Regions from separate parts of the Streptomyces sp. NPDC001717 genome, predicted to be linked through region 2. Evidence: riboswitches for the same ligand, from Rfam matches in the RefSeq annotation. Region 2 holds a riboswitch; each other region holds the start of a gene.
The links. Region 2 has a riboswitch for cyclic di-AMP ahead of ACFYZL_RS18870 (M23 family metallopeptidase). Riboswitches for the same ligand answer to the same signal wherever they lie in the genome.
Positions count from the first base shown of each region.

Region 1: it holds a riboswitch for cyclic di-AMP, as region 2 does, so the genes downstream of both, ACFYZL_RS08650 (peptidoglycan DD-metalloendopeptidase family protein) here and ACFYZL_RS18870 (M23 family metallopeptidase) in region 2, are expected to answer to the same signal.
Region 3: it holds a riboswitch for cyclic di-AMP, as region 2 does, so the genes downstream of both, ACFYZL_RS24455 (transglycosylase family protein) here and ACFYZL_RS18870 (M23 family metallopeptidase) in region 2, are expected to answer to the same signal.

Region 1 covers NZ_JBIAUK010000003.1:284,265-294,574, reverse strand. Annotated here, with positions in the region: gene ACFYZL_RS08660 (MBL fold metallo-hydrolase) at 165-1,361, opposite strand; gene ACFYZL_RS08655 (SGNH/GDSL hydrolase family protein) at 1,528-2,313, opposite strand; gene ACFYZL_RS08650 (peptidoglycan DD-metalloendopeptidase family protein) at 2,477-3,442, opposite strand; cyclic di-AMP (ydaO/yuaA leader) riboswitch at 3,447-3,651, opposite strand; gene ACFYZL_RS08645 (tyrosine-protein phosphatase) at 3,943-4,734, shown strand; gene ACFYZL_RS08640 (aspartate aminotransferase family protein) at 4,814-6,217, opposite strand; gene hpnH (adenosyl-hopene transferase HpnH) at 6,214-7,245, opposite strand; gene ACFYZL_RS08630 (1-hydroxy-2-methyl-2-butenyl 4-diphosphate reductase) at 7,251-7,922, opposite strand; gene shc (squalene--hopene cyclase) at 7,922-10,310, opposite strand, start outside.
Region 2 covers NZ_JBIAUK010000010.1:111,038-121,347, forward strand. Annotated here, with positions in the region: gene ACFYZL_RS18850 (restriction endonuclease) at 1-987, opposite strand, end outside; gene ACFYZL_RS18855 (DNA topoisomerase (ATP-hydrolyzing) subunit A) at 1,081-3,537, opposite strand; gene ACFYZL_RS18860 (M16 family metallopeptidase) at 3,897-5,252, shown strand; gene ACFYZL_RS18865 (M16 family metallopeptidase) at 5,273-6,640, shown strand; cyclic di-AMP (ydaO/yuaA leader) riboswitch at 6,861-7,017, shown strand; gene ACFYZL_RS18870 (M23 family metallopeptidase) at 7,031-7,834, shown strand; gene ACFYZL_RS18875 (GntR family transcriptional regulator) at 8,011-8,688, shown strand; gene ACFYZL_RS18880 (HPr family phosphocarrier protein) at 9,026-9,307, opposite strand; gene ACFYZL_RS18885 (GNAT family N-acetyltransferase) at 9,504-10,310, shown strand, end outside.
Region 3 covers NZ_JBIAUK010000016.1:73,751-84,060, reverse strand. Annotated here, with positions in the region: gene eno (phosphopyruvate hydratase) at 1-665, opposite strand, end outside; gene ACFYZL_RS24455 (transglycosylase family protein) at 941-1,633, opposite strand; cyclic di-AMP (ydaO/yuaA leader) riboswitch at 1,636-1,806, opposite strand; gene ACFYZL_RS24450 (transglycosylase family protein) at 2,083-3,123, opposite strand; gene ACFYZL_RS24445 (cytochrome P450) at 3,227-4,531, opposite strand; gene ACFYZL_RS24440 (globin domain-containing protein) at 4,653-5,876, shown strand; gene ACFYZL_RS24435 (nucleoside triphosphate pyrophosphohydrolase) at 5,893-6,936, opposite strand; gene ACFYZL_RS24430 (SurA N-terminal domain-containing protein) at 6,946-7,587, opposite strand; gene ACFYZL_RS24425 (YfhO family protein) at 7,863-10,232, shown strand; gene ACFYZL_RS24420 (protein kinase) at 10,220-10,310, opposite strand, start outside.

The DNA of each region.
Region 1 (10,310 bases), on a different contig from region 2:
GACCCGGTGTTCCCGACCCGGTGTTCCCGACCCCGGTGTCCCCGACCCCGCCGGGCCGTTGCGGGCCGCTGCCGGCCCCATCGTGCCGCAGGACGGCGGCTCGACGGGGCCGGTTGCGCATTCCCGGGCCCGTTCCGCGCGTTCCGCGCGGGCGCGTGGCGCTGTCAGCGCTCGCCGGCGAGGTCCAGATCACCCCGGGGAGCGGCTTCGGGAGCCGCGGCCGGCAGCTCGCTCTTCCCCCGCCAGGGGTGCGCGATGGACTCGGCCACCGGTCGCCACCAGGCGTCGACGGGAAGGGTGCCCCCGGGCTCGAAGGGCTCGCCGGGCCTCGGGGTCGCCACGGCCTGCCCGGCGCCCTCGGCGGCGTCGACCGTCCACTCGCCGGGCTCGGCCCACGGGTGCAGGGCCAGGTTGAAGGTGCCCCAGTGGATCGGCAGGAACACGCCGTGCGGAGCACCGCCCTGCAGGTCGAGGTGGGCGCGCACGCCCTCCTCGGGCGTCATGTGGATGTCGGGCCAGTACTCCGAGTACGCGCCGATCTGGATCATCGTGGCGTCGAAGGGGCCGTGCTCGGCGCCGATCTCCCGGAAGCCGGGGAAGTAGCCGGTGTCGCCGCTGTGGTAGATCCGGTGCTCGTCGCCCGCGACGACCCAGGAGGCCCACAGGGTGTGCTGCTGGTTGCGCAGGCCGCGGCCGCAGAAGTGCCGGGCGGGGGTCGCGGTGAGCGTGAGGCCCGCGATCTTGGTGCTCTCGTTCCAGTCCAGCTCGCGCAGCCGGTCGGCCGGGACGCCCCAGTGCTCCAGGTGGGCGCCGACGCCGAGCGGGACGGCGAAGACCGTGTCCGTACCGGCCAGCGCCTTGATCGTCGGCAGGTCCAGGTGGTCGTAGTGGTCGTGGGAGATGACCACGACGTCGACGGTGCCCAGCGAGGCCAGGGGGACCGGTGCGGGGTGCAGTCGCTTGGGACCGGCGAAGGGGAACGGGGAGCACCTCTGACCCCACACGGGGTCGAAGAGGACCCGGCGGCCGTCGATCTCGGCGAGCACGCTGGAGTGGCCCATCCAGGTCAGGCGCAATCCGCTGACCGGCGGTTTCGCCAGTTCGGCGAGGGTGGTCGGGTAGACCGGGATCGGGCCGGCGGGAGCCCGCCGGATCCGCTGCTCGCGGTGGAAGTAGATCTTCGCGAACTCCGCCATCGACCCCGAGGGCCTGTTCCGGGCGCCGACCGGGTTCTGGAAGACGCCGTCGGCGAAGTTCGGCGAACGGCGGATCCGGTCCAGCCGGGCCCCCGTGGGGTCCGCGCCGAAGGCTTCGGGCCGCAGGGCGCGCAGCCGGGGACGCAGGGGACGAGAGCCGGTCAAGGCGCCTCCAGGGACGGTGCGGTCGGATGACGGCGCGGTGGGGATGTCCGTCGGTCTACGAGCATCCCAACGCACACCGGCCCCGAAGGATTCCGCGTTCCCCGCGCGTGTCGTCCCCCGCTTCCCCCCTTCCCCGCCTTCCTTCCCCGCTTGCCCCTCCCCCCGTCTACAGCGGCAGCAGGTCCGGCCGCTTCGCCTCGACGTGGTCCCCGGAGGACTCGCCGCGCAGCCGGCGGCCGATCCAGGGCACCAGGTGCTCGCGCGCCCAGTGGATGTTGTCCCGCGTCACGTCGACCGAGCCGCGCGGGCGCTCCGGCGGCCACGGCTGGTCGGGGTCGGCCGGCACGTCCAGTCCGAGCACCTGCGCGGCGCGCAGTGCGACCCGGGTGTGCCCCTCGGGCGACAGGTGCAGTCGGTCGGTGTCCCATGCCCTGCGGTCCTGTACGGACTTCAGGGACCAGAGGTCGAGCACCGGGCAGTCGTAGCGGTCGGCGATGGCGCGGACGTGGACGCTGTACGTCGCCACCTTGCCCCGGAGGTGCTTGAGGACCGGAACGCCCCGGGTGTCGAAGCCGGTGGTGATCACGACCCGGCCGACGGCTCCGGTGAGGTCGGCGACGGCCGCCTCGAAGCGCGCCGCCACGTCGTCGGGGTCGGTGCCGGGGCGGATGATGTCGTTGCCGCCCGCGCAGAAGGTCACGAGGTCCGGCGCGAGCGCCTTGGCCCGCGGAACCTGGTCGGCCACGATCTGGTCGAGCAGTTTGCCGCGCACGGCCAGGTTCGCGTACCGGAATTCGCCCTCCGGATGCTGGTCGGCCAGGAGCACGGCGAGCCGGTCCGCCCAGCCGAGATAAGTGTCCCCGGGTCCCGGGTCCCCCACGCCCTCGGTGAAGCTGTCCCCGATCGCCGCGTACGAGCCGATGGTCTTGAGTTTCGTCGTCGTCGCTGCCACGAGACGACATCCTTCACTCTCGTAACCAACCTACGCCAACGTAATGAGGGGTTGACGGGCCGTGATCTTTACCACCCGGGAGGTAAGGAATACGTACACGTGAGGCCGGGACCCCCCTCGGGTCCCGGCCTCACGCGTGCTCGTGCTCCGGCGGCGGCTGCCGTCAGATGCTGACGCCCTTCGCGCGGAGGTAGCCCAGCGGGTCGATGTCGGAGCCGTAGGACGGGCCCGTGCGGATCTCGAAGTGCAGGTGCGGGCCGGTCGAGTTGCCGGTGGAACCGGACAGGCCGATGGTCTGGCCGGCGGTGACGCTCTGGCCGACCGAGACGGCCAGCGAGGAGAGGTGGCCGTACTGCGAGTAGTTGCCGTCCGCGTGGCGGATGACGACCTCGTTGCCGTACGCGCCGCCCCAGCCGGCGGAGACGACGGTGCCCGCGCCGACGGCCCGGACGGTGGTGCCGGAGCTCGCGATGAAGTCGACACCGGTGTGGTAGCCGGAGGACCACATGCTGCCCGCGACCTTGTACTGGGTGGAGATCCCGGTACTGGCGAGCGGGGCCACGAATCCGGAGGCCGACGTCTTGGCCGGCGGGGCCTCGGCCGCGGTCTCCCGCTGCGCCGGAGCGGCCTGCTCGGCCGCCTGCGGACCGGTCTGCGCAGCGGCCTTCGGAGCCGCCTCGTGCCCGGTCCGGGGCGCGGTCTTCGGTGCGGTTTCCGGAGCCGGTCCCGCCGGAGCCGCCGCCTCGCCCGCACCGCCGAGGTTCAGCTTCAGACCGGGACGGATCAGATCGGGGTTGGTCCCGACCGCCTCGCGGTTGTCGGCGTACAGCCGCTGCCAGCCGCCGTCCAGGTTGCGCTCGGCGGCGATCTTGGAGAGGTAGTCGCCCGGCACGACCGTGTAGACGGTCGGCGCGCCGGCCTCGGCCCGGAGCGGGGCGGAGACCTGCGGGGCCGCGACGGGGGCAACGGCGGTCCGGGCCGTCGTCGCGGCGGCCGGGGCGCCGGCCGCGTGGGCACCGGCCGCACCCATCAGGGGCAGCGCGAGGGCCGCACCACCGGTGCCGGCGACGGCGAAGCCGCGCGGTATCGAAAGGGACTTGGGGCGGCGGTGCTTACCCTTTGCAGGCATGGCGAATTCCTCTCCGGCGCCTGCGAGGTGAGCTGTCGGGTTCGGACTGGAGATGTCCGGCAGTACATGAACGGAACATGTACGGCTTCACCCCTAGCCGTCCCGGGTGGAGTTCCGGGACAGCGGCTTACCTGGTTCCCCCGCTCCTGCCGCGCGTGAATGGTCGGGTGCGGTTTCCGGGCGGCGGCAGGATTCGGCGATCCACCCGGATCGGTCGCGAACGTAATCCCAAAAGGACGCGCCGAACAAGCCGCGAATTTCCTGACGGAATCACAGGAACGGGAAACCGGGGGAATGCCGGTCACCCTCCGTCCATTCCCGCCCGTCAACAACCCCTCCGACGCGGGCATTCGGCTTTCGTGATCAGGCACTCACGGTCACCGTATGATCTGGCTCACGGGGACGCGCCCGATCTCGCCTCCACTTATGGCAAGTTGTCGCCAAGTAGTGTAATTCGGACAGAGCACCCACGAGCAGCACCACGAAGCGGAGGAGTTCCCTTGACCCAGCAGATACAGGAGCCGGAACTGTCCGGAGTGCGCAATTTCCGCGATGTGGGCGGATTGCCGACTTCTGATGGACGAAGGGTCAAGACAGGACGACTGTTCCGAAGCGGACATCTGGCGCATGCCACTGAAACCGATACGGAGTTCCTCGGTTCGCTCGGCCTCCACACCGTCTTCGACTTCCGCAACGGCGCCGACCACGCGCTGGAGGGCCCTGACGTGGAACTGCCCGGCGTGCGGAACGTCAACATCCCCCTCTCGGATCCGGCCGACGGCCGGGAGTTCTGGAAGATGGTCCGCGACGGCGATCTCGCACAGCTCCGCTCGATCCTGGGCGACGGCAAGGCGGCGGCCCGGATGGCGAACTCGTACCGGGTGATGATCAAGAGCCGTACGCCGGAGCACGGCCGGGTCCTGCACGCGCTCGCCGAGGACAGCGTCCCGGCGCTCATGCACTGTGCCGCCGGCAAGGACCGGGCCGGTCTGTCGATCGCCGTCACCCTGCTCGCGCTGGGCGTCGAGCGCGAGGCGATCGTCGCGGACTACCTGGAGTCGAACGCCCCGCACCGTCGCTACCGGGTCCGCCGGAGCGACGACTCCCCCGAGGCACGCTCCCCCGAGGTGATGGAGCTGCTCGCCCCGCTCTTCGACGCCCGCGCCGAATACCTGCTCGGGGCCTTCGACACCATCGAGGAGACCTGGGGCGGCGTGGACCGCTACCTGGAGCAGGGGCTCGGACTCGCGCCCGAGACCCGGAGCCGGCTGCGCGAGCGGTTGCTCGACTGACATGCGGACGAGGAGGGGAGCGCGCCGGGCGCGCTCCCCTCCTCGTCCGCCCCCTCCCCGACGGTCCCCCGTCCCGCGGTCAGCGGTTGCCGACCGCCTGCTTGACCAGGGTCCTGCCGAAGTCCCACATGAGACCCGACCCGCCGTGCGCCTCGTCCATGACCGCGCGGAAGGCCCCGACGAACCGGTCGACGTCGTGCTCGTCCACGATGAGCGGCGGGATGAGCTTGATCACCTCCAGGTGGTCCCCGGAGACCTGGGTGAGGATCCGGTGCTTCTGGAGCAGCGGCACCACGACCATCTGCGCGAAGAGCCCCTTGCGGGCCGCCTGGAGCATCGTCCAGCGGCTGCGCAGCCCGAGCGAGGACGGCCGGCCGAACTCGATGCCGATCATCAGCCCGCGCCCGCGGACCTCGTGGAGCAGTTCGTACTCGTCCACGAGCGCGGCCAGCCGCCCGCGCAGCAGGTCGCCCATCGCCCGGGCGTTGGCCACGACCTCCTCGTCCTCCATGACCGAGAGCACCGCGAGACCGGCGGCCATCGCCTGCGCGTTGGAGCCGAAGCTCGCGGAGTGCACGAGCACCCGGTCCATGGAGGAGTAGACCTTCTTGAAGATCCAGTCCTTGCCCAGGGTCGCGCCGACCGGCACGTAGCCGCCCGACAGCGCCTTGGCCACGCACACCAGGTCCGGCTCCACGCCCGGCTCGTGCTGGTAGGCGTAGAAGTCCCCGGTACGTCCCAGCCCGGTCTGCACCTCGTCCGCGATCAGCAGCGCCTTGTGCCGGTGCAGCAGCTCCTGCGCGGCGGGCAGGAATCCGGGCGGGGCCGCGAGGACCCCCTTGCCCTGGATCGGTTCGACGACGAGGGCGGCCACGTCGCCCTTGCGCAGCTCGCGCTCCAGGGCGGCCAGGTCCCCCAGCGCGATCCCGGTGTCGGGGAGCAGCGGGGCGAAGCCGTCGCGGAAGCCGCTCTCCCCGTTGACCGACAACGAACCCGTGGTCAGCCCGTGGAAGGCGTGGTCGCAGTAGAGGATCCTCGTTCGCCCGGTGGCGTACCGGGCGAACTTCAGGGCGGTCTCCACGGCCTCGGTGCCGCTGTTGCCGAAGAAGACCCGGTCCAGGTGGGGGCTGTACGAGAGCAGCTTCTCGGCCAGCAGGCCGGGCAGCGGCTGGCAGTCGAAGCGGGTCAGGTCGGCGAGCTGGGCGTCCAGCACGTCGTGCAGGGCGCGGCGTACGACGGGGTGGTGGCGGCCCAGGCCCATCACCCCGAAGCCGGCCAGCATGTCCAGGTAGTCGTTGCCCTCGGCGTCCCAGAAGTGGGCGCCCTCGGCCCGCTCGTAGACCTTGTCGAAGCCGATGGTGTGCAGCATCCGGGGCAGTTGGTGGTTGAGGTGCCGCGCGTGCAGCTCGTACCGCTCCGCCCCGCGCGCCGCCAGCAGGGCTCCGAGGTCGAAGCCCTTCCCCCCGGGCGACGCCGCCGTCATGCCGACCGGTCCCGGTTGCCGCCGACCGTCTCGCGGGCCGCGCGGAGGGATTCCTTGAGCGAACCCATGGTGGCGAGGACGGCGGTGGGCTCGTAGCCGCAGTGCGCCATGCAGTTGGCGCAGCGCGGGTCCTTGCCGCGGCCGTACTTGCTCCAGTCGGTGTCCTCGATCAGTTCCCGGTAGGTGGGAACGTAGCCGTCGCTCATCAGATAGCAGGGGCGCTGCCAGCCGAAGAGGGAGTAATTCGGAATGGCCCAGGCCGTGCAGGGGAAATCGGCCTTTCCTTCGAGGAAGTCCAGGAAGAGCGGGGAGTGGTTGAGCCGCCACCGCCGACGGTTACCGCCCGCGAAGGCCTTCCTGAAGAGTTCGCGGGTCTGTTCGACGCCCAGGAAGTGCTCCTGGTCGGGCGCCTTTTCGTACGCGTAGGCGGGCGAGATCATCATCTCGTCGACCTGGAGATCGTCATTGAGGTAGTTGAGGACCTCGATGACGGTCTGCGGGGTGTCGGTGTTGAAGAAGGTGGAGTTCGTGGTCACCCGGAATCCGCGCCTCTTCGCCTCCTTGATGGCCGCGACCGCCTCGTCGAAGACGCCTTCCTTGGCCACGGACTCGTCGTGCCGCTCGCGCAGGCCGTCGATGTGCACGGCGAAGGCGAAATAGGGCGAAGGCCTGAACTTCTCGATCTTCTTGCGCAGCAGCATCGCGTTCGTGCAGAGGAAGACGTACTTCCGCTTAGCCACCAACTGTCGGACGATCTCGTGGATCTGCGGGTGCATCAAGGGTTCGCCGCCCGCGATGGACACCATGGGCGCCCCGGACTCCAGGACGGCGCCGACCGCCTGCGCGACCGGCATGCGCTGCTTGAGCACGCCGGCGGGGTGCTGGATCTTGCCGCAGCCCTCGCAGGCCAGGTTGCAGGCGTAGAGCGGTTCGAGTTCGACGATCAGCGGGAACTTCTCACGCCTGCGGAGCTTCTGTTCGAGAAGATAGGTCCCGACCCTGACGGACTGTCGCAGCGGCATGGCCATCTGGCTCACCTCCTGGGGAGCAGCAAAGAACGGTGCCAGTCGTAGAACGCGGGTAGCACGGCACGGAGAACACGGAAGGCCGATATTCCACCGCGAACCGTGCCGATACGGACGAGCTCGTGTTCCGGAGCGTCCACGATCACCCGGACGGCCGCAACCGGACGTCCCCCTCCCGACGGAGGGCGGTGACAGCGGGTCGCGGTCCACAGGGTGGACGCCGACTCCATGTCGACCGCGATCGCGCCGGTCGCGCGCAGCTGTGCGCGCTCCTGGCCGCGGACGACGTGGTCCGATCCGGTCAGTGCGCCGGTGTGCACGGTCCGGCCGGGGGCGGCCCGGGCCAGTGCCTCGGCGAGCAGGGCGCTGCCGGTGCAGGTGACGGTGCCCTGCGGGTCCCGGGTCTCCTCGGCGACGACCAGGTCGCCCGGGTGCATGCCGGGTACCAGTCCGGCGCAGAACCCGGTCGCGAGGACGGCCGCCCGTTCCATCCCCGGTCTCTCCAGTGCCCGGCCGACGGCCCGCTCGGCGGCGCGCGGGCCCATCCCGGTGCGCAGGAGTTCGTACGCCCGCGGGGCGCCCCGGCCGGCGCTGCGCAGGGCGGCCTGCTCGATGCGCAGGGCGCAGGCGACGAGCAGCGGGTCCCGGTTCTCGGCCCGGTCCGCTCCGACGGCGGACATCAGGGCTCCCCGGCCGCGGTGAACGGTTCCCCGTGCAGGTAGCGGCCGAGCGCGGTGAGCGGGAACACCTGCCGGTACAGGTGGTAGTTGATGGAGAAGTCCCAGGGGAAACCGGTGCCGGTGAAGTGCGGCTCGTCCCAGGAGCCGTCCTCGCCCTGCGTCCGTACGAGGTGGGCGACGCCCCGCTCCACGGCCTTGCCCTCCCGCTCGCCGGCCGCCATCAGGGCCATCAGCGCCCAGGCGGTCTGCGAGGCGGTGGAGTCGCCCTTGCCGGCCCAGGCGCGGTCCTTGTAGGAGCGCTGGTCCTCGCCCCACCCGCCGTCCTCGTTCTGTACGGATTCCAGCCAGCGCACCGCCCGCCGGATCGCGGAGTGCGACGGGGCGATCCCGGCGGCGATCAGCGCCGGGACCACCGACCCCGTCCCGTAGACGTAGTTGGTGCCCCAGCGGCCGAACCAGCAGCCCTCCGGCTCCTGTTCGGCGAGCAGCCAGGCGATGCCGCGCCGGGTGCGGGCGAGGCCCGCCTTGCCCTCGAAGGCGAGCATCTCCACGACGTGCGCGGTGACGTCGGCGGAGGGCGGGTCGACGACCTCGCCGAAGTCGCAGAACGGCAGCCGGTTGGGGAGGACGCTCGTGTTGTCGGCGTCGAAGGCGGCCCAGGCTCCGTTCTTCGACTGCATGCCGAGGGTCCAGGAGACACCGCGGGCGATGGCGGCCTCGACGCGGGTCGGGTCCGGGTGGTGGATCCGGCGCAGCGCGAGGACGACCTCGGCGGTGTCGTCGATGTCGGGGTAGGTGTCGTTGTGGAACTCGAACGCCCAGCCTCCCGGGGCCAGTCCGGGCCTGCGCACCGCCCAGTCGCCGCTGCGGACGATCTCCTCGTCGAGCATCCAGTCGGCGGCCTTCACCAGCGCCGGGTGGTCGGGGCGCAGGCCGGCGTCGGCCAGCGCGATCGCCGCGAGGCAGGTGTCCCAGACCGGGGACTGGCAGGCCTCGATCATCCGGGCGCCGTCCTCGCGCCACACCGCGAAGCGGTCCAGGGATTCCAGCCCGGCGCGCATCACGGGGTGGCCGAGGTCGTAGCCGAGCAGGTGCAGGGCGATGACCGAGTACACGGCGGGGGGCTGGATGCCGCCCCAGCAGCCGTCGTTCTCCTGGCGTTCGACGATCCAGCGGCCGGCGGCGGCCATGGCCGCCTTGCGCAGCCGACGCGGGGCGAAGCGCCGGTAGACGTGGAGGGCCTTGTCCATCCGCTGGAAGGCGCCGTCCCAGGTCGTGGCGGGGGCGAGCCGCTCGGCGGGGTAGGGCGCGCGGGCGTCGGTGTGCAGCTCGTCCAGCGCGAAGGGGGCCGGGCGGACCGGGCGCAGCGCGGAGACCACGGTGAGCGGGACGATGGTCTGGCGGGCCCAGCAGCCGAAGTCGTAGATGTTCAGCGGCACCCAGGACGGCAGGAACACCAGCTCGGGAGGGAGTTCGGGCAGGTGGTCCCAGCTCCACCAGCCGAAGAGGGCGAGCCAGATCCGAGTGAAGACGCGGGCGGCGGCGATCCCGCCGTGGGCCCGGATCCAGGCGGAGGCCCGGACCATGTGCGGGGCGTCGGGGGCGTCCCCGGCGAGGCGCAGCGCGACGTACGCCTCGATGGTGGCGGAGAGTTCGGGCGGCCCGCCGTGGAAGGTGGCCCAGGTGCCGTCCTCGTTCTGCTCGCCGCGGATGAAGAGGGCGGCGGCGTGCGTGGTGGCCTCGTCGCGGATCCCGAGGAACTGCCGCAGCAGGAGGTCCTCGGCGTCCATGGTGACGTTGGTCTCCAGGTCGCCCTTCCACCAACCGGCGGGGTCCTGCCGCTCCAGCAGGTGCCGCGTCGCCCGCGCGGCGGCCTCCTGCGCGGCGAGCCTTCCCGCGTCGACGGGCTCGCGCGGGCGCGCTTCCCGGCGCCCGCTGCCGTCCGGAGCGCCGGGCAGGCCGTACCCGGCCTCCCGGACCGCTCCGCTCCCGAGGCTCCCCCCGGCCGCCGACGCACCCGGGCCCGCCGTCGCGGCGCCGGCCCCCTGGCCGGCTCCCGGCGCAAGCGCGTCCGTCGTCGCGGCCGGCCCTGCGCCACGGCCACCGGCCGGGCCGGCCGGGGGGCCGGGCGGGTCCGTGGGTGTCGGGCCCGGCGGCGACGCCCGGTCCGGTGTCGGGCCGGCCTGCGTGTCCGCGCTGGCGCGCGGGGTACCGGGCCGGGCAGGGGCGGGCTCCGGACCGCCGGGGCGGGCCTGCCCGGCGGGGGCAGGCCGGCTGGTGTCCGGCACGCCGGACGCTGCCGATGCGGCCCCGCCCGCCGGGTGCGGACCCGCGGCCGGGCCCGGTTCGTATTCGCTGCCGGCGCCGGCGCTGTCCGCGCTGCCGTCG
Region 2 (10,310 bases):
AAGCCCTGCGAAAGCGCTGCGCGCCGCCGGCACGGTGGAGAGCACGAACCGCGCCTCCTGACCCGTCGCCGGATCGTGGGCGTCCACGAAGCCGTTGACCACGACCGAGTCCAGCACGCCGAACTCGTCCGCCGCGTACAGCTCGCGCACCACCAGCAGCACGCATTGCGCCAACAGGTCCCGGTAGAGCGCCCGGCGCTCGGTGACCGGACGGGGCTTGAGCTTGTCCTGGTCCGTGCTCGGGAGGTACTGCACCGCCCTGGCCTCCGGTACCACCGCGTACCCGGGCAGTTCCCAGTCCAGTACGAGCTGGCGCGCGGCGCGGTCGTACGCAGCCGCCACCTGCCTCGGCAAGGCCTCGGGCCAGGCGGTCGAGGCGTACAGGGCGGCGGAGAAGTACTCCACCACCGCCTCCGCGTCGCCCGCGCGCAGGGAGTCGGCCAGTTCGGTGAGTCCGCTGTTGTGCGCCTGTATCTCCGCGAGCTGCTCCGCCGCCCACCGCTCGTACTGCCTTTGGTATGCGGCCAGTTGCTGCTGCCGCTGCGCCTCCGCGGCGTTCGCGGCCTGCCACGCCCGGGTGTACCGGGCGTGGGCCTCGCGCTCGGCCTGAGCCCTGTGGTTCGAGCCGAGGGTCCAGCCGCTGCTCTGCTGTTGGAAGTCCTCGATGCGGGGCATAGGCACCGGCTGCGCCAGAGCGCCGGGGTTGAAGGGCTCCAGCCGGCCGGTCCGGGTCAGGGTCGAGATGCGGAACGCCGGCGCCCGGCAGCCCGCGACCAACAGGCCCTTGAGGGCCTCGACCTCGGCGTCGATCTGCGCCGTGCGCCGCAGGGCCTCGGCTTCGCGGTACTGGCGATGGCTCCGGTTCGCGTCCCGTTCGTAGGCCCGCTGCCGGCGCTCGGCCTCCCGCTGCTGGATCACCTGCGTCTGCTGCATCCGGCGCTGGGCCTCCGCCCAGTCCCCGATCACTCCGCCCGAGCGACGACTCATCAGCTCTGTTCTCCCCACCCCACCAGTGCCTGAGGGAAAACACTAGTCGGCAAATGGGGTGTCCGGTCCCGGACCGGACACCCCGTACGCCTGTTACAGCGCCGGTCCCGCCAGCGTCGCGACCACCGCCGGCAGTGCGGCGCCCGAGCCGTCACGGCGCGGGTCCGGGGCCGGGAGTTCGGCCGGAGCGCCGGTCGCCGAGGCCGCGCGGGCCGGGGAGCCGCCCGCCCAGGCCAGTACCAGCATGTCCTCGCCCTTCAGGAACCGCTGGCAGCGGACACCGCCGGTGGCCCGGCCCTTGCGCGGGTACTGGTCGAAGGGGGTCAGCTTGCCGGACAGCACCGAGTCGTCCAGCGTCCCCTGCGAGCCCGCCACCGTGAACACCACCGCGTCCCGGGCCGGGTCCACGGCCGAGAAGTGGATCACCTTGGCGTTGTCGGCTAGCTTGATGCCCGCCATACCGCCCGCCGGGCGGCCCTGCGGGCGCACCTGGCCCGCCGGGTAGCGCAGCAGCTGGGCGTCGTCGGTGATGAAGACCAGGTCCTCCTCGCCCGTGCGCAGCTCGACCGCGCCCACGATCCGGTCGCCCTCCTTGAGGGTGATGACCTCCAGCTCGTCCTTGTTGGCCGGGTAGTCCGGCACGACCCGCTTGACCACACCCTGCTCGGTGCCCAGCGCCAGGCCCTGCGAGGACTCGTCCAGCGAGGTCAGGCAGACCACCTTCTCGTCCGCCTCCAGCCCGGAGAGGAACTCCGAGACCGGGGCGCCGCCCGCCAGGTTCGGCGCGGCGTGCGTGTCCGGCAGCTGCGGCAGGTCGATCACCGACAGCCGCAGCAGCCGCCCGTACGAGGTGACCACGCCGACGTCGGCCCGCGCGGTCGCCGCGACCTGCGACACGATCAGGTCGTGCTTCGCGCGGGCGCCGCCCTCGTCCTCGGGCAGCGCGTCGCCGGTCGCCGTGCGCGCCAGCAGGCCCGTCGAGGACAGCAGCACCCGGCACGGGTCGTCCGCGACCTCCAGCGGAACCGCCGCCACCGCGGTGCCCGCCGACTCCAGCAGGACCGTACGGCGCTCGGTGCCGAACTTCTTCGCGACCGCCGCCAGCTCCGTGGAGACCAGCTTGCGCAGCTCGGTGTCGGACTCCAGGATCCCGGTGAGCTCGTCGATCTCGCCGTTCAGCCGGTCGCGCTCGGACTCCAGCTCGATCCGGTCGAAGCGGGTGAGCCGGCGCAGCGGCGTGTCCAGGATGTACTGGGTCTGGACCTCGCTCAGGGAGAAACGCTCCATCAGGCGTTCCTTCGCCTGCGCGGAGTTGTCGCTGTCCCGGATGAGCCGGATGACCTCGTCGATGTCGAGCAGGGCCACCAGGAGGCCCTCGACCAGGTGCAGCCGGTCGCGGCGCTTGCCGCGACGGAACTCGCTGCGGCGCCGGACGACCTCGAAGCGGTGGTCGAGGTAGACCTCCAGCAGCTCCTTGAGGCCCAGCGTCAGCGGCTGCCCGTCCACGAGGGCCACGTTGTTGATGCCGAAGGACTCCTCCATCGGCGTCAGCTTGTAGAGCTGCTCCAGCACGGCCTCGGGGTGGAAGCCGTTCTTGATCTCGATGACCAGGCGCAGACCGTGCGCGCGGTCGGTGAGGTCCTTGACGTCGGCGATGCCCTGGAGCTTCTTCGAGCCGACCAGGTCCTTGATCTTCGCGATGACCTTCTCGGGGCCGACCGTGAAGGGAAGTTCGGTGACGACCAGGCCCTTGCGGCGCGCCGTCACGTTCTCCACGGTCACCGTCGCGCGGATCTTGAAGGTGCCGCGGCCGTTCTCGTAGGCGTCCTTGATGCCCGAGAGCCCGACGATCCGGCCGCCCGTGGGCAGGTCGGGACCCGGTACGAAGCGCATCAGCGCCTCCAGGTCCGCCTGCGGGTAGCGGATCAGGTGGCGCGCCGCCGCGATGACCTCGCCGAGGTTGTGCGGGGGCATGTTGGTGGCCATGCCGACCGCGATCCCGGACGTGCCGTTGACCAGCAGGTTCGGGTAGGCGGCGGGCAGGGTGACCGGCTCGCGCTCCTGGCCGTCGTAGTTGGCGGTGAAGTCGACGGTGTCCTCGTCGATCGACTCCGTCATCAGCGACGTGGCGTCGGCCATCTTGCACTCGGTGTAACGCATGGCGGCCGGCGGGTCGTCGTTGCCGAGCGAACCGAAGTTGCCGTGCCCGTCGACCAGCGGGAGCCGCATGGAGAAGGGCTGGGCCATGCGCACGAGGGCGTCGTAGATCGACTGGTCGCCGTGCGGGTGGAGCTTGCCCATCACCTCGCCGACGACGCGCGCGCACTTCACGTAGCCGCGGTCGGGGCGCAGCCCCATCTCGTTCATCTGGTAGACGATGCGCCGGTGGACCGGCTTCATGCCGTCCCGGGCGTCGGGCAGGGCACGGGAGTAGATCACCGAGTACGCGTACTCGAGGAAGGAGCCCTGCATTTCGTCGACGACGTCGATGTCGAGGATCTTCTCCTCGAAATCCTCCGGCGGCGGGGTCTTCGTGCTGCGGCGGGCCATCGCTGCGCGGCTCCTTAACCAAGAATGAAGTGTGCTGGGGTCTGGCTGGGTCTTGCTGAGTGTGACGGGTGTGGCGTCGTCTGGCCGATTCGGGGCTGTCGGACTGCGGTGGGACCTGGTGGGGCTGCAGCCGGACCGCGGTGGAACCGGGACGGGACCGGGATGGGACCGGGTGTCATGCGGGTACGACGCGGACCATTGTGGCCCGAGGCACCGACAACGCCGACTCCGACCCCGGGGGTCCCCCCATACGGAGTGCGGGGGAGTGACCCGGGAACTTATCCGGTGGGCGACGCGCTTGCATACAGTGGCAGGTCGAGAAGAAATCTCTGCATCGCGATCGAAGGGACCACATGCCCATGGGTCACACGGCCACAGCTCAGGCCGGCTCCGGCGGCCTGACAGCGACCGAGCACCGGCTGGCCAACGGCCTGCGCGTGGTGCTCTCCGAGGACCACCTGACCCCGGTCGCCGCGGTCTGCCTGTGGTACGACGTCGGCTCGCGCCACGAAGTCAAGGGGCGTACCGGCCTTGCTCACCTCTTCGAGCACCTGATGTTCCAGGGATCGAAGCAGGTATCGGGCAACGGTCACTTCGAGCTCGTCCAAGGCGCCGGCGGTTCCCTCAACGGCACCACCAGCTTCGAGCGCACCAACTACTTCGAGACGATGCCGGCCCACCAGCTGGAGCTCGCGCTGTGGCTGGAGGCGGACCGGATGGGCTCGCTGCTGGCCGCCCTGGACGACGAGTCCATGGAGAACCAGCGCGACGTCGTCAAGAACGAGCGCCGCCAGCGGTACGACAACGTCCCCTACGGCACGGCGTTCGAGAAGCTGACCGCCCTCGCCTACCCGGAGGGCCACCCGTACCACCACACCCCGATCGGCTCCATGGCCGACCTGGACGCCGCGTCCCTGGAGGACGCGCGCAACTTCTTCCGTACGTACTACGCGCCCAACAACGCGGTGCTGTCGGTCGTCGGGGACATCGACCCCGAGCAGACCCTGGCCTGGGTCGAGAAGTACTTCGGCTCCATCCCCGCGCACGACGGCAAGCAGCCGCCCCGCGACGGCTCGCTGCCCGAGATCATGGGCGGGCAGCTGCGTGAGGAGATCGTGGAGGAGGTCCCGGCGCGTGCGCTCATGGCCGCCTACCGGCTCCCGCACGACGGCACGCGCGAGTGCGACGCGGCGGACGTGGCGCTGACGATCCTGGGCGGTGGGGAGTCCTCCCTGCTGCACAACCGTCTGGTCCGCCGCGACCAGACGGCCGTCGCGGCCGGGTTCGGCATGCTGCGGCTGGCGGGCGCGCCCTCCCTGGGCTGGCTGGACGTCAAGACCTCCAGCGGGGTCGAGGTTCCCGTCATCGAGGCGGCCGTGGACGAGGAGCTCGCGCGGTTCGCCGCCGAGGGCCCGACCGCCGAGGAGATGGAGCGCGCGCAGGCGCAGCTGGAGCGGGAGTGGCTGGACCGGCTGAGCACGGTGGCCGGCCGCGCGGACGAACTGTGCCGTTTCGCGGTGCTGTTCGGCGACCCGCAGCTGGCGCTGACCGCCGTCCAGCGGGTCCTCGCCGTCACCGCGGAGGAGGTGCAGGCCGTGGCCGCGGCCCGACTGCGCCCCGACAACCGCGCGGTGCTGGTCTACGAGCCGCTGCCGGGCTCCGAGGAGTCCGCCGAGTCCGACGAGAGCGACGAGAACGAGGGGGCGGAGCAGTGAGCGACACCGCAGCCGTCACGATGACCTTCCACCCGCGGCCGCAGGCCGGCGAGGCCAGGCCGTGGGCCTTCCCCGCTCCCGAGCGGGGCGTGCTGGCCAACGGCCTGACCCTGCTGCGCTGCCACCGGCCGGGCCAGCAGGTCGTCGCCGTCGAGATCAACCTCGCCGCCCCGCTGGACGCGGAGCCCGAGGGTCTGGACGGCGTGGCCACCATCATGGCCCGCGCGCTCTCCGAGGGCACCGACAAGCACTCCGCCGAGGAGTTCGCCGCCGAGCTGGAGCGCTGCGGCGCCACCCTCGACGCGCACGCCGACCACCCGGGCCTGCGGGTCTCCCTGGAGGTCCCGGCCTCCCGCCTGCACAAGGCCCTGGGCCTGCTCGCCGAGGCGCTGCGCGCCCCCGCCTTCGCCGACAGCGAGGTCGACCGGCTGGTGCGCAACCGGCTCGACGAGATCCCGCACGAGCAGGCCAACCCGCAGCGCCGGGCCGCCAAGCAGCTCTCCAAGGAGCTCTTCCCGGCCGCCCTGCGGATGTCCCGCCCGCGGCAGGGCACCGAGGAGACGGTCGCCCGCATCGACGCGACCGCCGTACGCGCCTTCTACGAGGCCCACGTACGCCCCGCCACCGCCACCGCGGTGGTCGTCGGCGACCTCACCGGCATCGACCTGGACGCCGTCCTGGCCGACACCCTGGGCGCGTGGACCGGTGACACCGCCGAGCCGCGCCCGGTGCCGCCGATCACCGCCGACGACACGGGCCGCGTGGTCATCGTGGACCGGCCCGGCGCGGTCCAGACGCAGCTGCTGATCGGCCGCATCGGGCCGGACCGCCACGACCGGGTCTGGGCGCCCCAGGTGCTCGGCACCTACTGCCTGGGCGGGACCCTCACCTCCCGCCTGGACAAGGTGCTGCGCGAGGAGAAGGGGTACACCTACGGGGTGCGCGCCTTCGGCCAGGTGCTGCGCTCCACCGCGGACGGCAAGGGCGCCTCGATGCTCGCCATCAGCGGCTCGGTGGACACCCCGAACACCGGACCGGCCCTGGAGGACCTCTGGAAGGTGCTCCGCACCCTCGCGGAGGGCGGCCTGACCGACGCCGAACGGGACGTGGCGGTGCAGAACCTGGTGGGCGTGGCCCCGCTGAAGTTCGAGACGGCGGCCTCCGTCGCCGGCACCCTCGCCGACCAGGTCGAGCAGGAACTCCCGGACGACTTCCAGGCGCAGTTGTACGCGCGGCTCGCCGAGACCGGCACCGTGGAGGCCACTTCGGCGGTCGTGAACGCCTTCCCCGCGGACCGGCTCGTCACGGTGCTCGTGGGTGACGCGTCGCTGATCGAGGAGCCGGTGCGCGCCCTCGGTATCGGTGAAGTGAGCGTCGTCACCAACTGAAGTGACCCATTGGCGCCCTCAACTGGCGCCTGAACAGCGCTTCTTGAAGGGGCCCGGGCGGCTTGACCGCCAGGGCCCCTTTTGTCCGTTTGGTGGTGAGGTTGCTTGTTTGCGGTGTGGCGTACGCAACAAAAGGGCGTGTCTGTTTGGTGATTGGCTGATGATCCGCCTAGCGTCGGCCGTGCTGTCCGTCAGTTGTACGCGCCGCATCCGCGGCACCGGTCAGCGATCGCCGAGTCCCCGTCAGGCGCGAGCCTGGGGAGCCGGGGACCCACACGTCCCTGGGGTGAATCGGACCGCCTCGCAAGAGGGGGCCCGTAGGAGACCTTCCTGCTCCGAACCCGTCAGCTAACCCGGTAGGCGAGAAGGAAGGAAAGGATCAGCCCCTCCATGGCGTTTGGCAGTCGTCCCGCTGCGTCCGGCAAGCACCGCGGTTCCAGCCGTCTGAGCCGCAAGACCGCCGGTTACGCCGGCATAGCCGCCCTCGCCACCACCGGCGTCGTCGCCACCATCGCAGCCCCGGCCTTCGCCGCGGACAACAGTGGCAACAACCACTCCCAGGACAACGCGCTCGGTGCCGTCGTCGTCGCCGATGAACTCCAGGGCGACATCACCGAGCAGGCCGACTCCCAGCAGCGCGCCGCCGAGCACGCCGCCGCCAAGGCGCAGGCCGAGGCCGACGCCAAGCAGCAGGCCGCCGAGGCCAAGCGCCTCGCCGAGGCCAAGGCGAAGGCCGAGCGCGACGCCGCCGAGCGCGCGGCCCGCGAGGAGGAGCGCAAGCGACTCAACACCTTCGTCGCCCCGGTCGACGGCTCCTACGTCTCCACGCAGTACCACGCGGGCGGCGGCATGTGGTCCTCCGGCAGCCACACGGGCATCGACTTCCACGCCGACGAGGGCACCTCGGTCCACGCGGTGGGCGCGGGCGTCGTCGTCGAGGCGGGCTGGGGTGGCGCGTACGGCAACAACGTCGTCATCAAGCACAACGACGGTACGTACACGCAGTACGGCCACATGCTGCGGCTGAACGTCTCCGTCGGCCAGCAGGTCACCGCGGGCCAGCAGATCGGCCTGTCGGGCTCCACGGGCAACTCCAGCGGCCCGCACCTGCACTTCGAGGCCCGCACCGGCGCCAAGTACGGCTCGGACATCAACCCCCTCGCCTACCTGCGCTCGCACGGCGTCGACCTCTGATCGACTCCGCCGCACCACCCGCTTCACCGAAGACCCCGGCTCCCCGAGCCGGGGTCTTCGTGTTTCCACGGGTTCCCCATTTCCGGCCGCTCTCGGAAATTGCCGTGTGTTGCAATAGAGTCGCAGCAGTGGTGGCACCAATGAGGGTGTGAGTCGGAAAAAGCGGAGGTCCGGTCTTGCGTATTCCTGCGCACGCGGTATGCACGGCAATTCGCGACGACATCGTCTCCGGGGCCTTCGGGCCGGGCAGCAGACTGACCGAGGAGGTCCTGGCCCGCCGGTACGGCGTCTCCCGCGTCCCGGTCCGTGAGGCGCTGCGGACCCTGGAGTCCGAGGGGTTCGTGACCACGCGGCGGCACGCGGGGGCCTGCGTGGCCGAGCCGACCGAGCAGGAGGCGGCCGATCTGCTGGAGCTGCGGATGCTCCTGGAGCCGCTCGCCGCCGCCCGTGCCGCCCGGCGGCGGACCGAGGCGCACCTCAAGGTGCTGCGGGGGCTGGTCAGGCTGGGCCAGGAGCGGGCCAGGCGGGGCCAGGGGGAGGACCTGAGGTCCCTGGGCGGCTGGTTCCACGAGACGCTCGCACAGGCCTCGGGCAGCCCGGGGCTGATCGCGCTGCTCACGCAGATGCGGCACAAGGTCGCGTGGATGTACGTGGTGGAGGCGCCCGCCCGGCCGGTGGAGTCCTGGGCGGAGCACGGCGCGGTGGTGGACGCCGTGGCCCGGGGTGACGCGGAACGGGCGCGGGTGCTGGCGGCGGCCCACGCGGAGCGGGCGACGGGGGCGCACCGGCTGCGGATCGGGGTGGCGGTGAGCACTTCGCAACCTGCCGTAAACATGTCGAGCGGTCGGCATTAACAGCGGCCGTATACAAAGGACGCGTGCCGGTGCGGTGGAATTCCCGCATTTGTTGATTCGCTGCATGCCGTGCGTTGGGTGCGGTGCGGCGGGATTCGCTGCGCGGGGCCGGTGAATTTCGGCGTGCGGAATTCCGGGGTGTGACATTCGGCTGCGCCGGGCCTTTACGGGGGAGCGGCCGGGCCGTCGGGTCGGGTGCGGCTCCGCCGCCGGGGCTCCGCCCCGGACCCCGCTCCTCAAACGCCGGAGGGGCTGAACCGTCCACGGGACGCGCCGAAGCCGCGGCGCCCGGGAGGGGCCGCGGCTTCGGTGGGTGGGGTGTGGCGAACCCGAAGGGTCAGACGGTCTCGGGGAGCTCCTCGAGGCCCTCGGCGACCAGCTTCGCGAGGCGGTCCAGCGCGACCTCCGCGCCATCGGCCTCGGAGGCGAGGACGATCTCCTCGCCGCCCTGGGCGCCCAGGCCCAGAACCGCGAGCATGGAACCGGCGTTGACGGGGTCGCCGCCGGCCTTCGCGATGGTCACCGGGACGCCGGAAGCGGTCGTCGCACGGACGAAGATCGAGGCGGGACGAGCGTGCAGGCCCTCGGCCCAACCGACGTTGACGCGGCGCTCTGCCATGGTGATGCCCTTCAGGTTCTTACGGTTGTCTAGACCAGTCTCTCACGAAGCCCGGAATGCTCGAACCGACCTTCGTCCCGAATCTCCCGCCGGTCGGCCCTCCCCAGCTTGCACCGTTTCATCCCGGATTGCCTATAGCGCCGCGCGAGCGCGACCCGCCCCGTCCAAGCGTGCGTCCGGCCCGTAAGGTATGGGCATGACCAACGAGTCGGACCCCTCGTACCCGGCCCACTGGGAAGCGGACGTCGTCCTGCGCGACGGCGGTACCGCCCGCATCAGGCCGATCACCACCGCGGACGCGGGTCGCCTGGTCAGCTTCTACGAGCAGGTCTCCGACGAGTCGAAGTACTACCGGTTCTTCGCGCCCTATCCCCGCCTCTCCGACCGCGACGTGCACCGCTTCACGCACCACGACTACGTGGACCGCGTCGGCCTCGCAGCGACCATCGGCGGGGAGTTCATCGGCACCGTCCGCTACGACCGCATCGGCCCCGACGGACGCCCCGCCTCCGCTCCCGCCGACGAAGCCGAGGTCGCCTTCCTCGTCCAGGACGCCCACCAGGGCCGCGGGGTCGCCTCCGCCCTCCTCGAACACATCGGAGCGGTGGCCCGGGAGCGCGGCATCCGCCGGTTCGCCGCCGAGGTGCTGCCCGCCAACACCAAAATGATCAAGGTGTTCACGGACGTGGGCTACGAGCAGAAGCGCAGCTTCGAGGACGGCTCCGTCCACCTCACCCTCGACCTCGAACCCACCGCCCATTCCCTCGCCGTGCAGCGCGCCCGCGAACAGCGAGCCGAGGCGCGCTCGGTGCAGCGCCTGCTCGCCCCCGGCTCGGTGGCGGTCGTCGGCGTCAGCCGCTCCGGAGCCGGCGTCGGCGCGGCCGCCCTGCGCAACCTGCGCGACAGCGGCTTCCACGGCCACCTGTACGCCGTCAACGAGGCCGTCACCCGCGACCTGCTCGACGGGGTCCGCGCCTACCGCACCGTCGAGGCCATCGGCGCG
Region 3 (10,310 bases), on a different contig from region 2:
TCGAGCGCGGCGCGGTTGGACTCCAGGTTCGGGGCGAAGCCGCCCTCGTCACCGAGACCGGTGGACAGGCCCTTGGTGTGCAGGACCTTCTTGAGGGTGTGGTAGACCTCGGCACCCCAGCGAAGGGCCTCGGAGAAGGACTCCGCGCCGATCGGGGCGATCATGAACTCCTGGATGTCGACGTTGGAGTCGGCGTGCGACCCACCGTTGAGGATGTTCATCATCGGAACGGGCAGCAGGTGCGCGTTCGGACCGCCGAGGTAGCGGAAGAGCGGAAGGTCGGAGGCCTCGGACGCGGCGTGCGCCACGGCGAGGGAGACGCCGAGGATGGCGTTGGCGCCGAGGGAGCCCTTGTTCTCGGTGGCGTCCAGGTCGATCATCGCCTGGTCGATCAGGCGCTGCTCGGTGGCGTCGTAGCCGACGAGCTCGGGGCCGAGCTGCTCGATGACGGCGAGGACGGCCTTCTCGACGCCCTTGCCGAGGTAGCGGTTGGGGTCACCGTCACGGAGCTCTACGGCTTCGAACGCTCCGGTGGAGGCACCGGACGGAACTGCAGCACGGCCGGTGCTGCCATCGTCGAGGCCCACCTCGACCTCGACCGTGGGGTTGCCTCGGGAGTCCAGGATTTCCCGGGCTACGACGACGTCGATGGACGGCACGAGCATCTCCTTCTGGGATGTGACGCTGGGTGTGCGGCGGCATGTCAGGCCGTGGGACGGCCTTGCCGCTTAGAGCCTAACCGGATCCGGGCACTCGGCCCGCCGACCGCCCGGGTCCTGGGACGAAAAAGGGCCCGAATACCCCCGTTCCAGGACATACGTCTCTGAAGGAAGGGGTCTTGGCCGCGCACACAGCACCGCCCGGCGCGTGGAGGGGAAGGCGCGCCGGGCGGTGTGGCTGTTACGTGTGGTGAAGACGCCTGCGGCTATTGCCGCATTGTTCAGCTGAGCTTCAGCTTCTGACCCGGGAAGATCAGGTCGGCGTCGGACACGGTGTCCTTGTTCAGCTCGAAGAGCTTCTCCCAGCCGCCCTTGACGCCGTTGGCATCGGCGATGGCACCCAGGGTGTCGCCGGCCTTGACCTCGTACGAGCCGTTGCCCGTCTTCGGGGCCTCGGTGCGCTCGGAGCGGGTGGTCGGGGCCGGGGTCTCGGAGCGCTTGGTCTCCGTCTTCTTCGGCTCGACCTTCTTGGTCTCGGTCTTCTTCGGCTGGGTCTTCTTGGTCTCGACCTTCGGGGTCTCGGTCGAGCCGCCGGTGTAGGACGAGTTCGACAGGCCCACGCCGCAGGACGGCCAGGCGCCCTTGCCCTGGCCCTTGAGGACCTTCTCGGCGATGGCTATCTGCTGGGACTTCGAGGCCTGGTTGGCCTGCGGGGCGTACGACTTGCCGCCGTACGCGGCCCAGGTGGAGGAAGAGAACTGCAGGCCGCCGTAGTAGCCGTTGCCCGTGTTGATGGACCAGTTTCCGCCGGACTCGCACTGGGCGACGCGGTCCCACTCGCTCGCGGTGGCGGCGCTCGCGGTGCCCGCGGCCATCAGGGGCGCGGCGACGACGGCACCGGCGACACCGGCCAGCGTGGCGATGCGGACGGCCTTGGTGGCGCGACGGTGCTTGCCCTTGCCGGAAAGCAGCATGACGTTCTCCTCACCGACGCCTACGAGGTGAGCTGTCGGGTTCGGGCGAGTGAGTTGCCCGGCCGTGCGACCTTGCGCACGTCTTGACCCCTAGCCGGTTGTGACCGTCTCTCAACGGCCGCGCCCGGCACCTACCTTGGTTCCCCCGCTCCTGCCTTCGGCGCTTGACGCGACGACTGTTCCCCCCGTCCGCCGGCAGGATTCGGCGATGCGGTCGAAGGAGCCCGCGGTGGCGGGCGATTCAGAAGGTAGGCAGGTCTCTCCCCGATGTTCAACGCGCGACATCGGGGAGAAACGGCCCCTACTTGCGCCCTTCTCGGGGGTGTTTGCGCAGGTGAGGACGGGGTTTGCGCAAGCCCCGAGGCGGGACACGCCAGTTGACCGGAAGAGACACATGTCTCACTTACAGAAAACAGACAATCAACTCGTACCGGTCGACCGAAGTGCCCTTACTGTCCGGATAGATCCAGGTTCTGTCCCGGCTTGATCAAGTTGGCGTCCCCGCCGATGACCTGCTCATTGGCCTTGTAAAGGGCGCCCCAGCCGCCCTTGACGCCCTTGGCATCCGCGATGGCCGTCAGACTGTCGCCCGACTTCACGGTGTACGTGGGCTCCGACGCGGCATCAGACGCCCCGGGAGTCTCGGTGGCGGGCGCGCCGCGGTGCTTGCCCGTGCCGTCGGCGGGCGTGACGGGCGGTGCGGTCGAGGCGTCAGGCGCCGTGGGGATGCCCGGGTTGGCCGGGTCGGCCGGGTTCACCGGGGGCAGGCTCGGGTCGGCCGGCGTGGTCGTGGGAGGCGCCGTCGGGGAGCCCGGGTCGGCAGGCTTGCCCGAGTTGCCCTGACCGCCCTTGTTGTCCTGGTTGCCCTGGTCGCCCGGGTTGTTCGGGTTGCCCGGAGTCTTCGGCTCGTCAATCGGGAGGTCGGCCGGGGGCATGACGGGCAGTCCGAGGTTCGGTCCGAGCGGGCCGTCGGCGATCCCCGGGGTCGGGGCCCCGAAGTCGGTGGACGGCGGCACGGCTCCGGAGGGCGGCACGACGTCGTCCGGGCGCGAGGGCGTGGGCTTGACGCTGCCGTGGCTGCCGGGCTGTCCGGGGTCGACCACCGCGGCGGGGCCCTGCGCGTCCAGCCCGGCGGGCGCGGCGCACATCGGCCACGCCTGCGGGCCCTTCGCCGCGAGCACCCGCTCGGCGATGGCGATCTGCTGGGAACGGCTGGCGAGGTCGGCCCGCTCGGCGAACTCGAGCCCACCGGCCTCCCGCCACTCCTCCTGGGTGAACTGGAGCCCGCCGTAGGCACCGCTGCCGAAGTTGGCGCTCCAGCTGCCGCCGCTCTCGCATTCGGCGACCTTGTCCCACGTGGAGGTGTCGGCCGCGCTCGCGCCGGTGGCGGCGAGCAGCGGCAGGGCCAGCGCGGAGCCGGTGACTCCGGCAGTGACGACTATCGCGGGCACCTGACGGGGGCGTCTGTGGCGGCCGTTCCCGGAACGCATGAGGCTGCACCTTTCGCATAACGGCTGGGTAACGGCAGAACCTAGCCTCACTCGAACGCATGTCACAAGTTCGCTCGGGAACTGACGTCAGGTCAGGCGCCCCTCAGATGTTCGGGACTGCGAAGCGAACCGGAAGAGTGCGCAGGCCACGCATGATGAGTCCGCCGCGCCAGCGCAGCTCTTCGGGCGGAACGGCGAGTTCCAGATCCGGCAGACGCGTCAGCAAACTCGCGAGCGCGGTCTGTCCTTCGAGTCGCGCGAGCGGAGCACCCAGGCAGTAGTGGATGCCGTGCCCGTAGCCGAGGTGCTGATTGTCACTCCGGGAGAGGTCCAGGGTGTCCGGGTCGGCGAACCGCTCGGGGTCCCGGTCGGCCGCCGCGAGGACGACCAGGACCGGGTCGCCGGCCGCGATCCGCTCGCCGCCGAGGGTCATCGCCTCGGTGGCGAACCGCCACGTCGCCAGCTCCACCGGGCCGTCGTAGCGCAGGAGTTCCTCGATCCCGGTCTCCAGCAGGCCGCTCTCTCCGGCGGCGAGGGAGGCCTGGAGGCGCTCGCGCTGGTCGGGGTTCACGAAGAGGGCGTGCAGTCCGTTGCCGATCAGGTTGACCGTGGTTTCGAAACCGGCGAAAAGCAGGATGAAAGCCATCGCGGTGGCCTCGGCCTCCGTGAGGTGGTCGCCGTGGTCGCTCGCCCGGATCAGGTCGGAGATGAGGTCATTGCCCAGATCATTCCGCTTTCGGTGGATCAGTTCCCCGAGATAGGTGCGCATCTGCTTCACCGAACGGGCGACCCCGCCGCGCGGACCGCCGCCGTGCCGGATCATCATCCCGGCCCAGTCGCGGAAGTCGTCCTGGTCCTCGCGCGGTACGCCGAGCATCTCGCAGATGGCGTAGATGGGGAGGGGGAAGGCGAACTCGTGGATGAGGTCGGCCTCCCCGTCGCGGTCGGCCCCCGCCTTTTCGACGATCTTGTCGATGAGGTGGTCGGTGATCTCCTGGACCCGCGGGGTGAACTCGGCGACCCGGCGCGGGGTGAACGCCTTCGACACCAGCCGCCGCAGCCGGGTGTGGTCCGGCGGGTCGATGTTGAGCAGGTGCGTCATCAGCTCCGCCTTGCGCTCCCCCGGGATCCCCGTCTTCCCCTTGGCGTGCGCGGGCTCCGCGTGGTGCGCCGGGTTCTTGCTGAGCCGCTGGTCCGCGAGGGCCTGACGGGCATCGGAGTACCTGGTGACCAGCCAGGCCTCGACCCCACTGGGAAGCTTGGTGCGGTGCACCGGGGAGTGCTCGCGCAGCCAGGCGTAGGCCGGGTACGGATCGGTCGCGAACTCCCAGTCGAAGAGGGTCGGCCCCTCGGTGGAAGAGGTGTCGGCGGGAACGTCTGCGGGGGCTGCGGGAGTCTGCTCGTGCACCCGACGACCGTATCCCGCCTCCCACCCGTCATCCCATATGGCCCGTTCGTCGCGGCTGTCCGTAGATGGCCCTCCGCTTGACCTCGCGCACTTTGGCGTTCCTACTTTCGGTTCTGTGGACGTGAGGATCTTGAAAAGCAGTTTCGCGGTGGTGGAGAGACGGGCCGAGCACGCGGTCAAGTTCTTCTACTCCCACCTCTTCTGGCACAACCCCGGACTCCGTGAGCTCTTCCCGGCCTCCTTCGAAGACATGGAAAGACAACGGGACCGGCTCTTCGCCGCGCTCACGCACGTGATCGCCCACCTGGAGAACGACACCCTCGTCCCCTATCTACGCGACCTGGGGCGCGACCACCGCAAGTTCCTGGTCGAGCCCCGGCACTACGCGGCCGTCGGCTCCAGCCTGCTCGCCGCGCTCGCCGAGACCTCCGGCGACGCCTGGACCACGCGGACGGAGAAGGCGTGGGTCGAGGCCTACCAGGTGATCGCCGACGCGATGATGGCCGGCGCCGCCGCCAGCGAGGACCCGCCGTGGTGGGACGCGGAGGTCGTGCGGCACCTGCAGTACGGAGAGGACATCGGCGTGCTCACCCTCCAGCCCCGGATCCCCTTCCCCTATCTCCCCGGCCAGTACACGAGCGTGAGCAGCGAACGGGTCCCGACGACCTGGCGCACGTACTCCATGGGCAACGCACCCCGCCCCGACGGCACCGTCGACCTGCACGTCAGCCGGATCGACCGCGGCCGCCTCAGCCCCTGCCTGGTCCGGGACACCCGGCCGGGCGACGTGCTGCGCCTCGCCGCGGCCGGCGGACGGATGACCTTCCGCCGCGAGGACCGGCCGGCCAGCCTCATTGCCGCCGGCACCGGCTGGGCGCCGGTGCGGGCCATGCTGGAGGAACTCACGGAGCACCCTCCCGATCAGGACGTGCGGCTGTTCGTCGTGGCGCGGGACGCCGCGCACCTCTACGACCGCCCGCTCATCGACCGGTACGCCGCCACCTGCGACTGGCTGGGCGTCACCTACATCACGCCCGCTCCCGGCCGGCACCGCAAACAGGCCACCGACCGGCTCGTCACCGCCCTCGGCACCCGGGGGCTCTGGCCCGACCAGGACGTCTACGTCAGCGGGCCGCCGCTGTTCATCAACGAGACCGCCCGGCTCCTGGAGGAACTCGGTGCCCCTCCCGACCGGATCTTCCACGACGCCGTACCGGCCAGTGGCAACGGTCACGGTCCCGGGTACGGCCGCCCGCTGGGCTTCGGCGAGTGGTTCCTGAACCCCCCGCCACCCCACTGGCACGACCCGTCGAGCCGGGACCCGAAGAACGCTCCCGGCACCTGAACACCGCTGCCGGCGGCTACTCGCCGACGCCCTCGGCCGCGCGGATCGCATCCCGGTACACGCGGGCCGCCGCTCGCAGAGCCGTCTCGGGGTCGATCCCCTCCTCCTCGGCGCGCGCCGCCAGCGCCAGCAGTTCGTAGCCCACGCCCTCACCCCTGGGCAGCTCCACGGCCAGTTCCCCCGCACGGGCACGGCCGGCGAGCTTCGCCGCGAGCGCGAGACCGGGCTGGCCCAGCGGGATCCCGTCGGTGACCGACTCCCGCCGCTTCTCCACCGCCTTGGTGCGCTGCCAGTGCTCGTGCACGTCCTCGGGGGTCTCGGCCGACGCGTCGCCGAACACGTGCGGATGCCGGTTGATCAGCTTCTCCACGAGGGTCCCGGCCACGTCGTCGATGGAGAACGCCCCGCCCGCGCCCTCTTCCTCCTCGTCGCCGTCCGCCTCCGCGACGGTGCCCTCCTGCGCGATCCGCGCGTGGAAGACCACCTGGAGCAGGACGTCGCCGAGCTCCTCGCGCAGCTCCGTACGGTCTCCGGCCTCGATGGCCTCGACCAGTTCGTACGCCTCCTCGATCGCGTACTTCGCCAGGCCCTCGTGGGTCTGCTGCGAGGTCCACGGGCACTCGCGCCGGACCCGGTCCATCACCTGGACCACGTCGAGCAGCCGCGCGCCCGGCAGGTCGTAGGAACCCGGCAGCAGTTCCAGGTCGGGCATCGAGACGCGGCCCGAGCCCGCGAGCCGCGCCAGCCCGTCGGTGAGCCGCTGGTCGCCCTCCCCGCCGGGGAGCACCACGACCGTGCGGCCGCCCGCGCAGGCGTCGACGAGCGCGTGCGCGTCGGGGGCCTCGTGCTCGACCTCGATGCCGGCCTCCCGCAGGTACGGCAGCTGCGGGTGGCCGGGGTCGGCGCACAGCACCCGGTCCGCGGCGTGCAGGGTCCGCCATGCCGGCCAGGACAGCACGCCGGGGGCGACCCGGTGGCTGGTGGTCAGCAGGACGATGCGGCCGGTGGGCTCGGCGGCGGAGTCGGTGGATGCGGGGTCGGCGGGTGCGTGGTCGGTCACCCTTCGAACCTACCTCTGCGCGGCCGCCATCGGATCCACGGGGGCGCCCTCGGCCCCGGAGCGCTGGACGATCCAGGGGGTCGTCCCGGCGCCGAGCCTGATCTGCTTGTCGTCCCAGGAGCCGTAGCGCGGGTTCACCTCGATGTGCAGCGCCTTCACGGCCGCCCGGGCGGGCTCTTCGAGCTTCCCGTTGCCGTACTTGGCGGTCAGCTTGCCCAGCAGCACGCGGTTGCGCAGGAAGCGGTCGGCCTGGTCCGGAGCCATGGCGCCGCCCTGGAGGAGCTTCGCCTCGAACTGCTTGCTCCCGCCCTCCTCTGCCACCAGCGCCTTGCGGGCCTCCTCGACGTCCTTGTCGGTGGCCTCGATCCCGGCGGTGTCGGCCATCTTGTCGATGATCCGGGCCTGGAGCATCGCGTCGAGCTTCTGCCGCTCCAGGTTCGGGGTGCTCGCGATGAGCTCGGCGGATCCCTGCCCGGAACGGTTCTGCGCGGCCCGGACGTCGTTCACCTGCGCCTGGAGCGCGGAGGTCGTGATCCGTTCGCCGCCGACGACGGCCGCGGTACCGGGGTGGGCCTGGCCGGAGCAGGCGGTCAACAGGGGGGCCGCCAGGAGCAGGGCGGCGGAGACGGAGATCGCTGTGCGACGGTGCAAAGGAGCCTCCAGGGCCGGGAGATTGTGCGTTCTTGCACAAGGCCGTGCGGTGATCGATGTTATGAGGTCGGGGTGTTCCGAGCCACTGGTTCGACCAACGATTCGCGCACGGACTGAACACGCTCCGTTCATAGGCGAGTCGGCCCGCTCCGGCCGATCCGCCGCGCCACTCGGTCACCCGTCCTGGGGACCCCGCCGCCCGGGCGGCGCGCGGGGGCGGCTGTCCACCCGGAAGCCACCCTTCGGTCATCCGCTGCTGCCAAGGTGCGCGCACCATGTCGACATCGCACCCCTCGCCGCGCAGCGCACCGCGCAGTGCACCGCGCCGCCGCAGCCTGCACGGCTCCGCGCTCGCCGCCCTGCTCACGACGGTGGCCGTGTGCGCCGGGGACGCCGTCGCCCGCGTCTACCCGTACGGGCCGCGCCACCGCAGCGTCAACGACCTCGGCAACCAGTTCGTCCCCTTCCACGCGCAGCTGTGGGACCTGCTGCACGGCCGGGCGGAGGGCGGACTGCTGTTCAACTGGCGCTCCGGGTACGGCACGAGCTTCCTGCCGGATCTGGGCACCTACCTGACCAGCCCGTTCGCCCCGCTCGTCGCGCTGTTCCCGCGCTCCGACATCGACCTCGCCGTGTACGTGGTCACCGTGCTCAAGACGGCGGCCGCCGCGGCGGCGACGGCCTGGCTGCTGCGCACCCAGCGGCGCGGCCCGTGGTGGGCGGCGGGGCTGCTCGGGGCCTCGTACGCACTGTGCGGCTGGTCGGTGATCGAGGCCTCCTACAACCCGATGTGGCTGGACGGGCTGATCGCCTTCCCGCTGCTGTGCCTGACCGGGGAATGGGCGCTGCGCGGGCGCCGGCCCGTGCTCGGCGTGCTGGTCGTGGCCGTCTGCTGGACGGCGAACTTCTACACCGCCTACATGGCGACGCTGGGCGCCGCCCTGGTCGTGCTCGTACGGGTGGTCCTGACGCGGGAGGGCGTCCGGGTCCGGCTCGTCGTGGTCGGGCGGGCGGTCGGGACGACGGCGCTGGGGATCGCGCTGGCGGCTCCGGTGCTGCTGCCGCTGTTCCTGAGCTCCGGGCAGGCCTACCCGGGGTGGGTCAAGGAGTTCCGGCCGGTGTCCTGGGCCGACCTGTTCGCGCGGCTGCTGCCGGCGACGTACTCCTTCTCCTCCCCCGCCGTGTTCGTCGGCACCGGCACGCTGCTGCTGGTGGCGGCGCTGCCCTTCCACCGGGCCGTGCCCGCGCGGGCCCGGCTGTGCTGGGCGGGGCTGACCGCGGTGGTGGCGCTCTCGCTCCAGTGGGCGCCGACGCACCTGGTCTGGCACCTGTTCGCGACCCCGAACGGCAGCCCGTACCGGCAGACCTTCGTGCTCGCCGGGATCGCCGTGATCGCCGCCTGGGCGGGGCTCGCGGCCGGGCTGCCGGGACCGCGCGCCCTGGCGGGCGGGGCGGTCCTGTTGACGGCGGCGGCGCTGTGGGCGGCCGACAGCCCCCTCGCGACGCGGATCGGGTACGTGCTGTTCGCGGGCGGGCTGGTGTCGGCGGGCGCCGCGTGGTGGGCGCTGCGCCGCCGCCGGCTGGTCCTCCCGGCGGCGTTGCTGCTCGCCGCGGTGCTCGCGGGTCAGGCCGCCGCGACCACGGCGTGGGGCCACAAGGGCAAGCTCGGCGGCCTCGACGACTACCCGTCCTGGTCCGCCGCCCACACGGCCCGCGCCGAGGCGCTGGCGGGGGCCGAGGGCTGGCCCGCGTACCGCACGGACCCGAGCCGGCCCGCCCTGACGGGCAACGACCCGATGCTGCTGGGCGGGGAGGGCGGCGCGTACTACAGCAGCCACACCCCGGCGGTGTTCACGAACACGATGGTGGCGCTGGGGGCCGGCTGGACCTCACGGGGCCGCAACGTCCAGAGCATCGACAGCCCGGTGACGGACGCCGTGTTCGCGGTCGGCGCCCGTCTCCAGCCCGACGGCACGGTCCGCCGCGCGCAGGTGCCCCCGCTGGTCACCACCCGCCCGCCGGGGGCGCCCGGCTCCTACGGGGACTCGCCGTTCGCCAACCAGGAGCTGCTGCTGGGCGCGAAGGTGTACGAGGATCCCGAGGCGCCCGGGGTGTGCCGCGCGGGCACCGAGGCCTTCCTGTGGGCCCCGGAGTACAACGCGACGGCCCGCCTCGCCGACGGGCCCGCGTTCCGGCTGAACGGCAACGCGCCCCGCAACCGGGCGGCCGTCCAGCCCCTGGGCGTCTCCCGCGGCGCCTCCTCCGCGCTGGTCTTCGACGCGGCGGCGCCGCCCCGCTGGACCCTGTCCTGCCTGGACCGCTCGCGCCTGGACCCAGCGGTGGCCGCCCTGCGCGCCGGCGCCGCCACCTCGGTACGGGTCGACTCCTCGGGGGTCCAGGCGACGCTGCCGCCGGGCGCCACGGGCACGGCGGTGCTGTCCGTCCCGGCCGTCGCGGGCTGGAGCTGCGACGGCCGCCCGGCCGGGTCCCACCTGGGCCTGGTCGCCTTCCCCCTCGACGGCCGCACCACGACCGTCACCTGCTCCTTCCGCCCGCCGGGCCTGCTGCCGGGCGCGGCGGCGGCGGGGACGGCCCTGGCCGTGCTGCTGGGTCTGGCGCTGCGCCGACGGCGTCAGCGCACCTGACCCAGCCACTGGAGGGTCCGGCGCACCTCGGCGGGGAACGGGTGGGCCGGGCCGTGCAGGCGTTCCGCGTCGAACAGG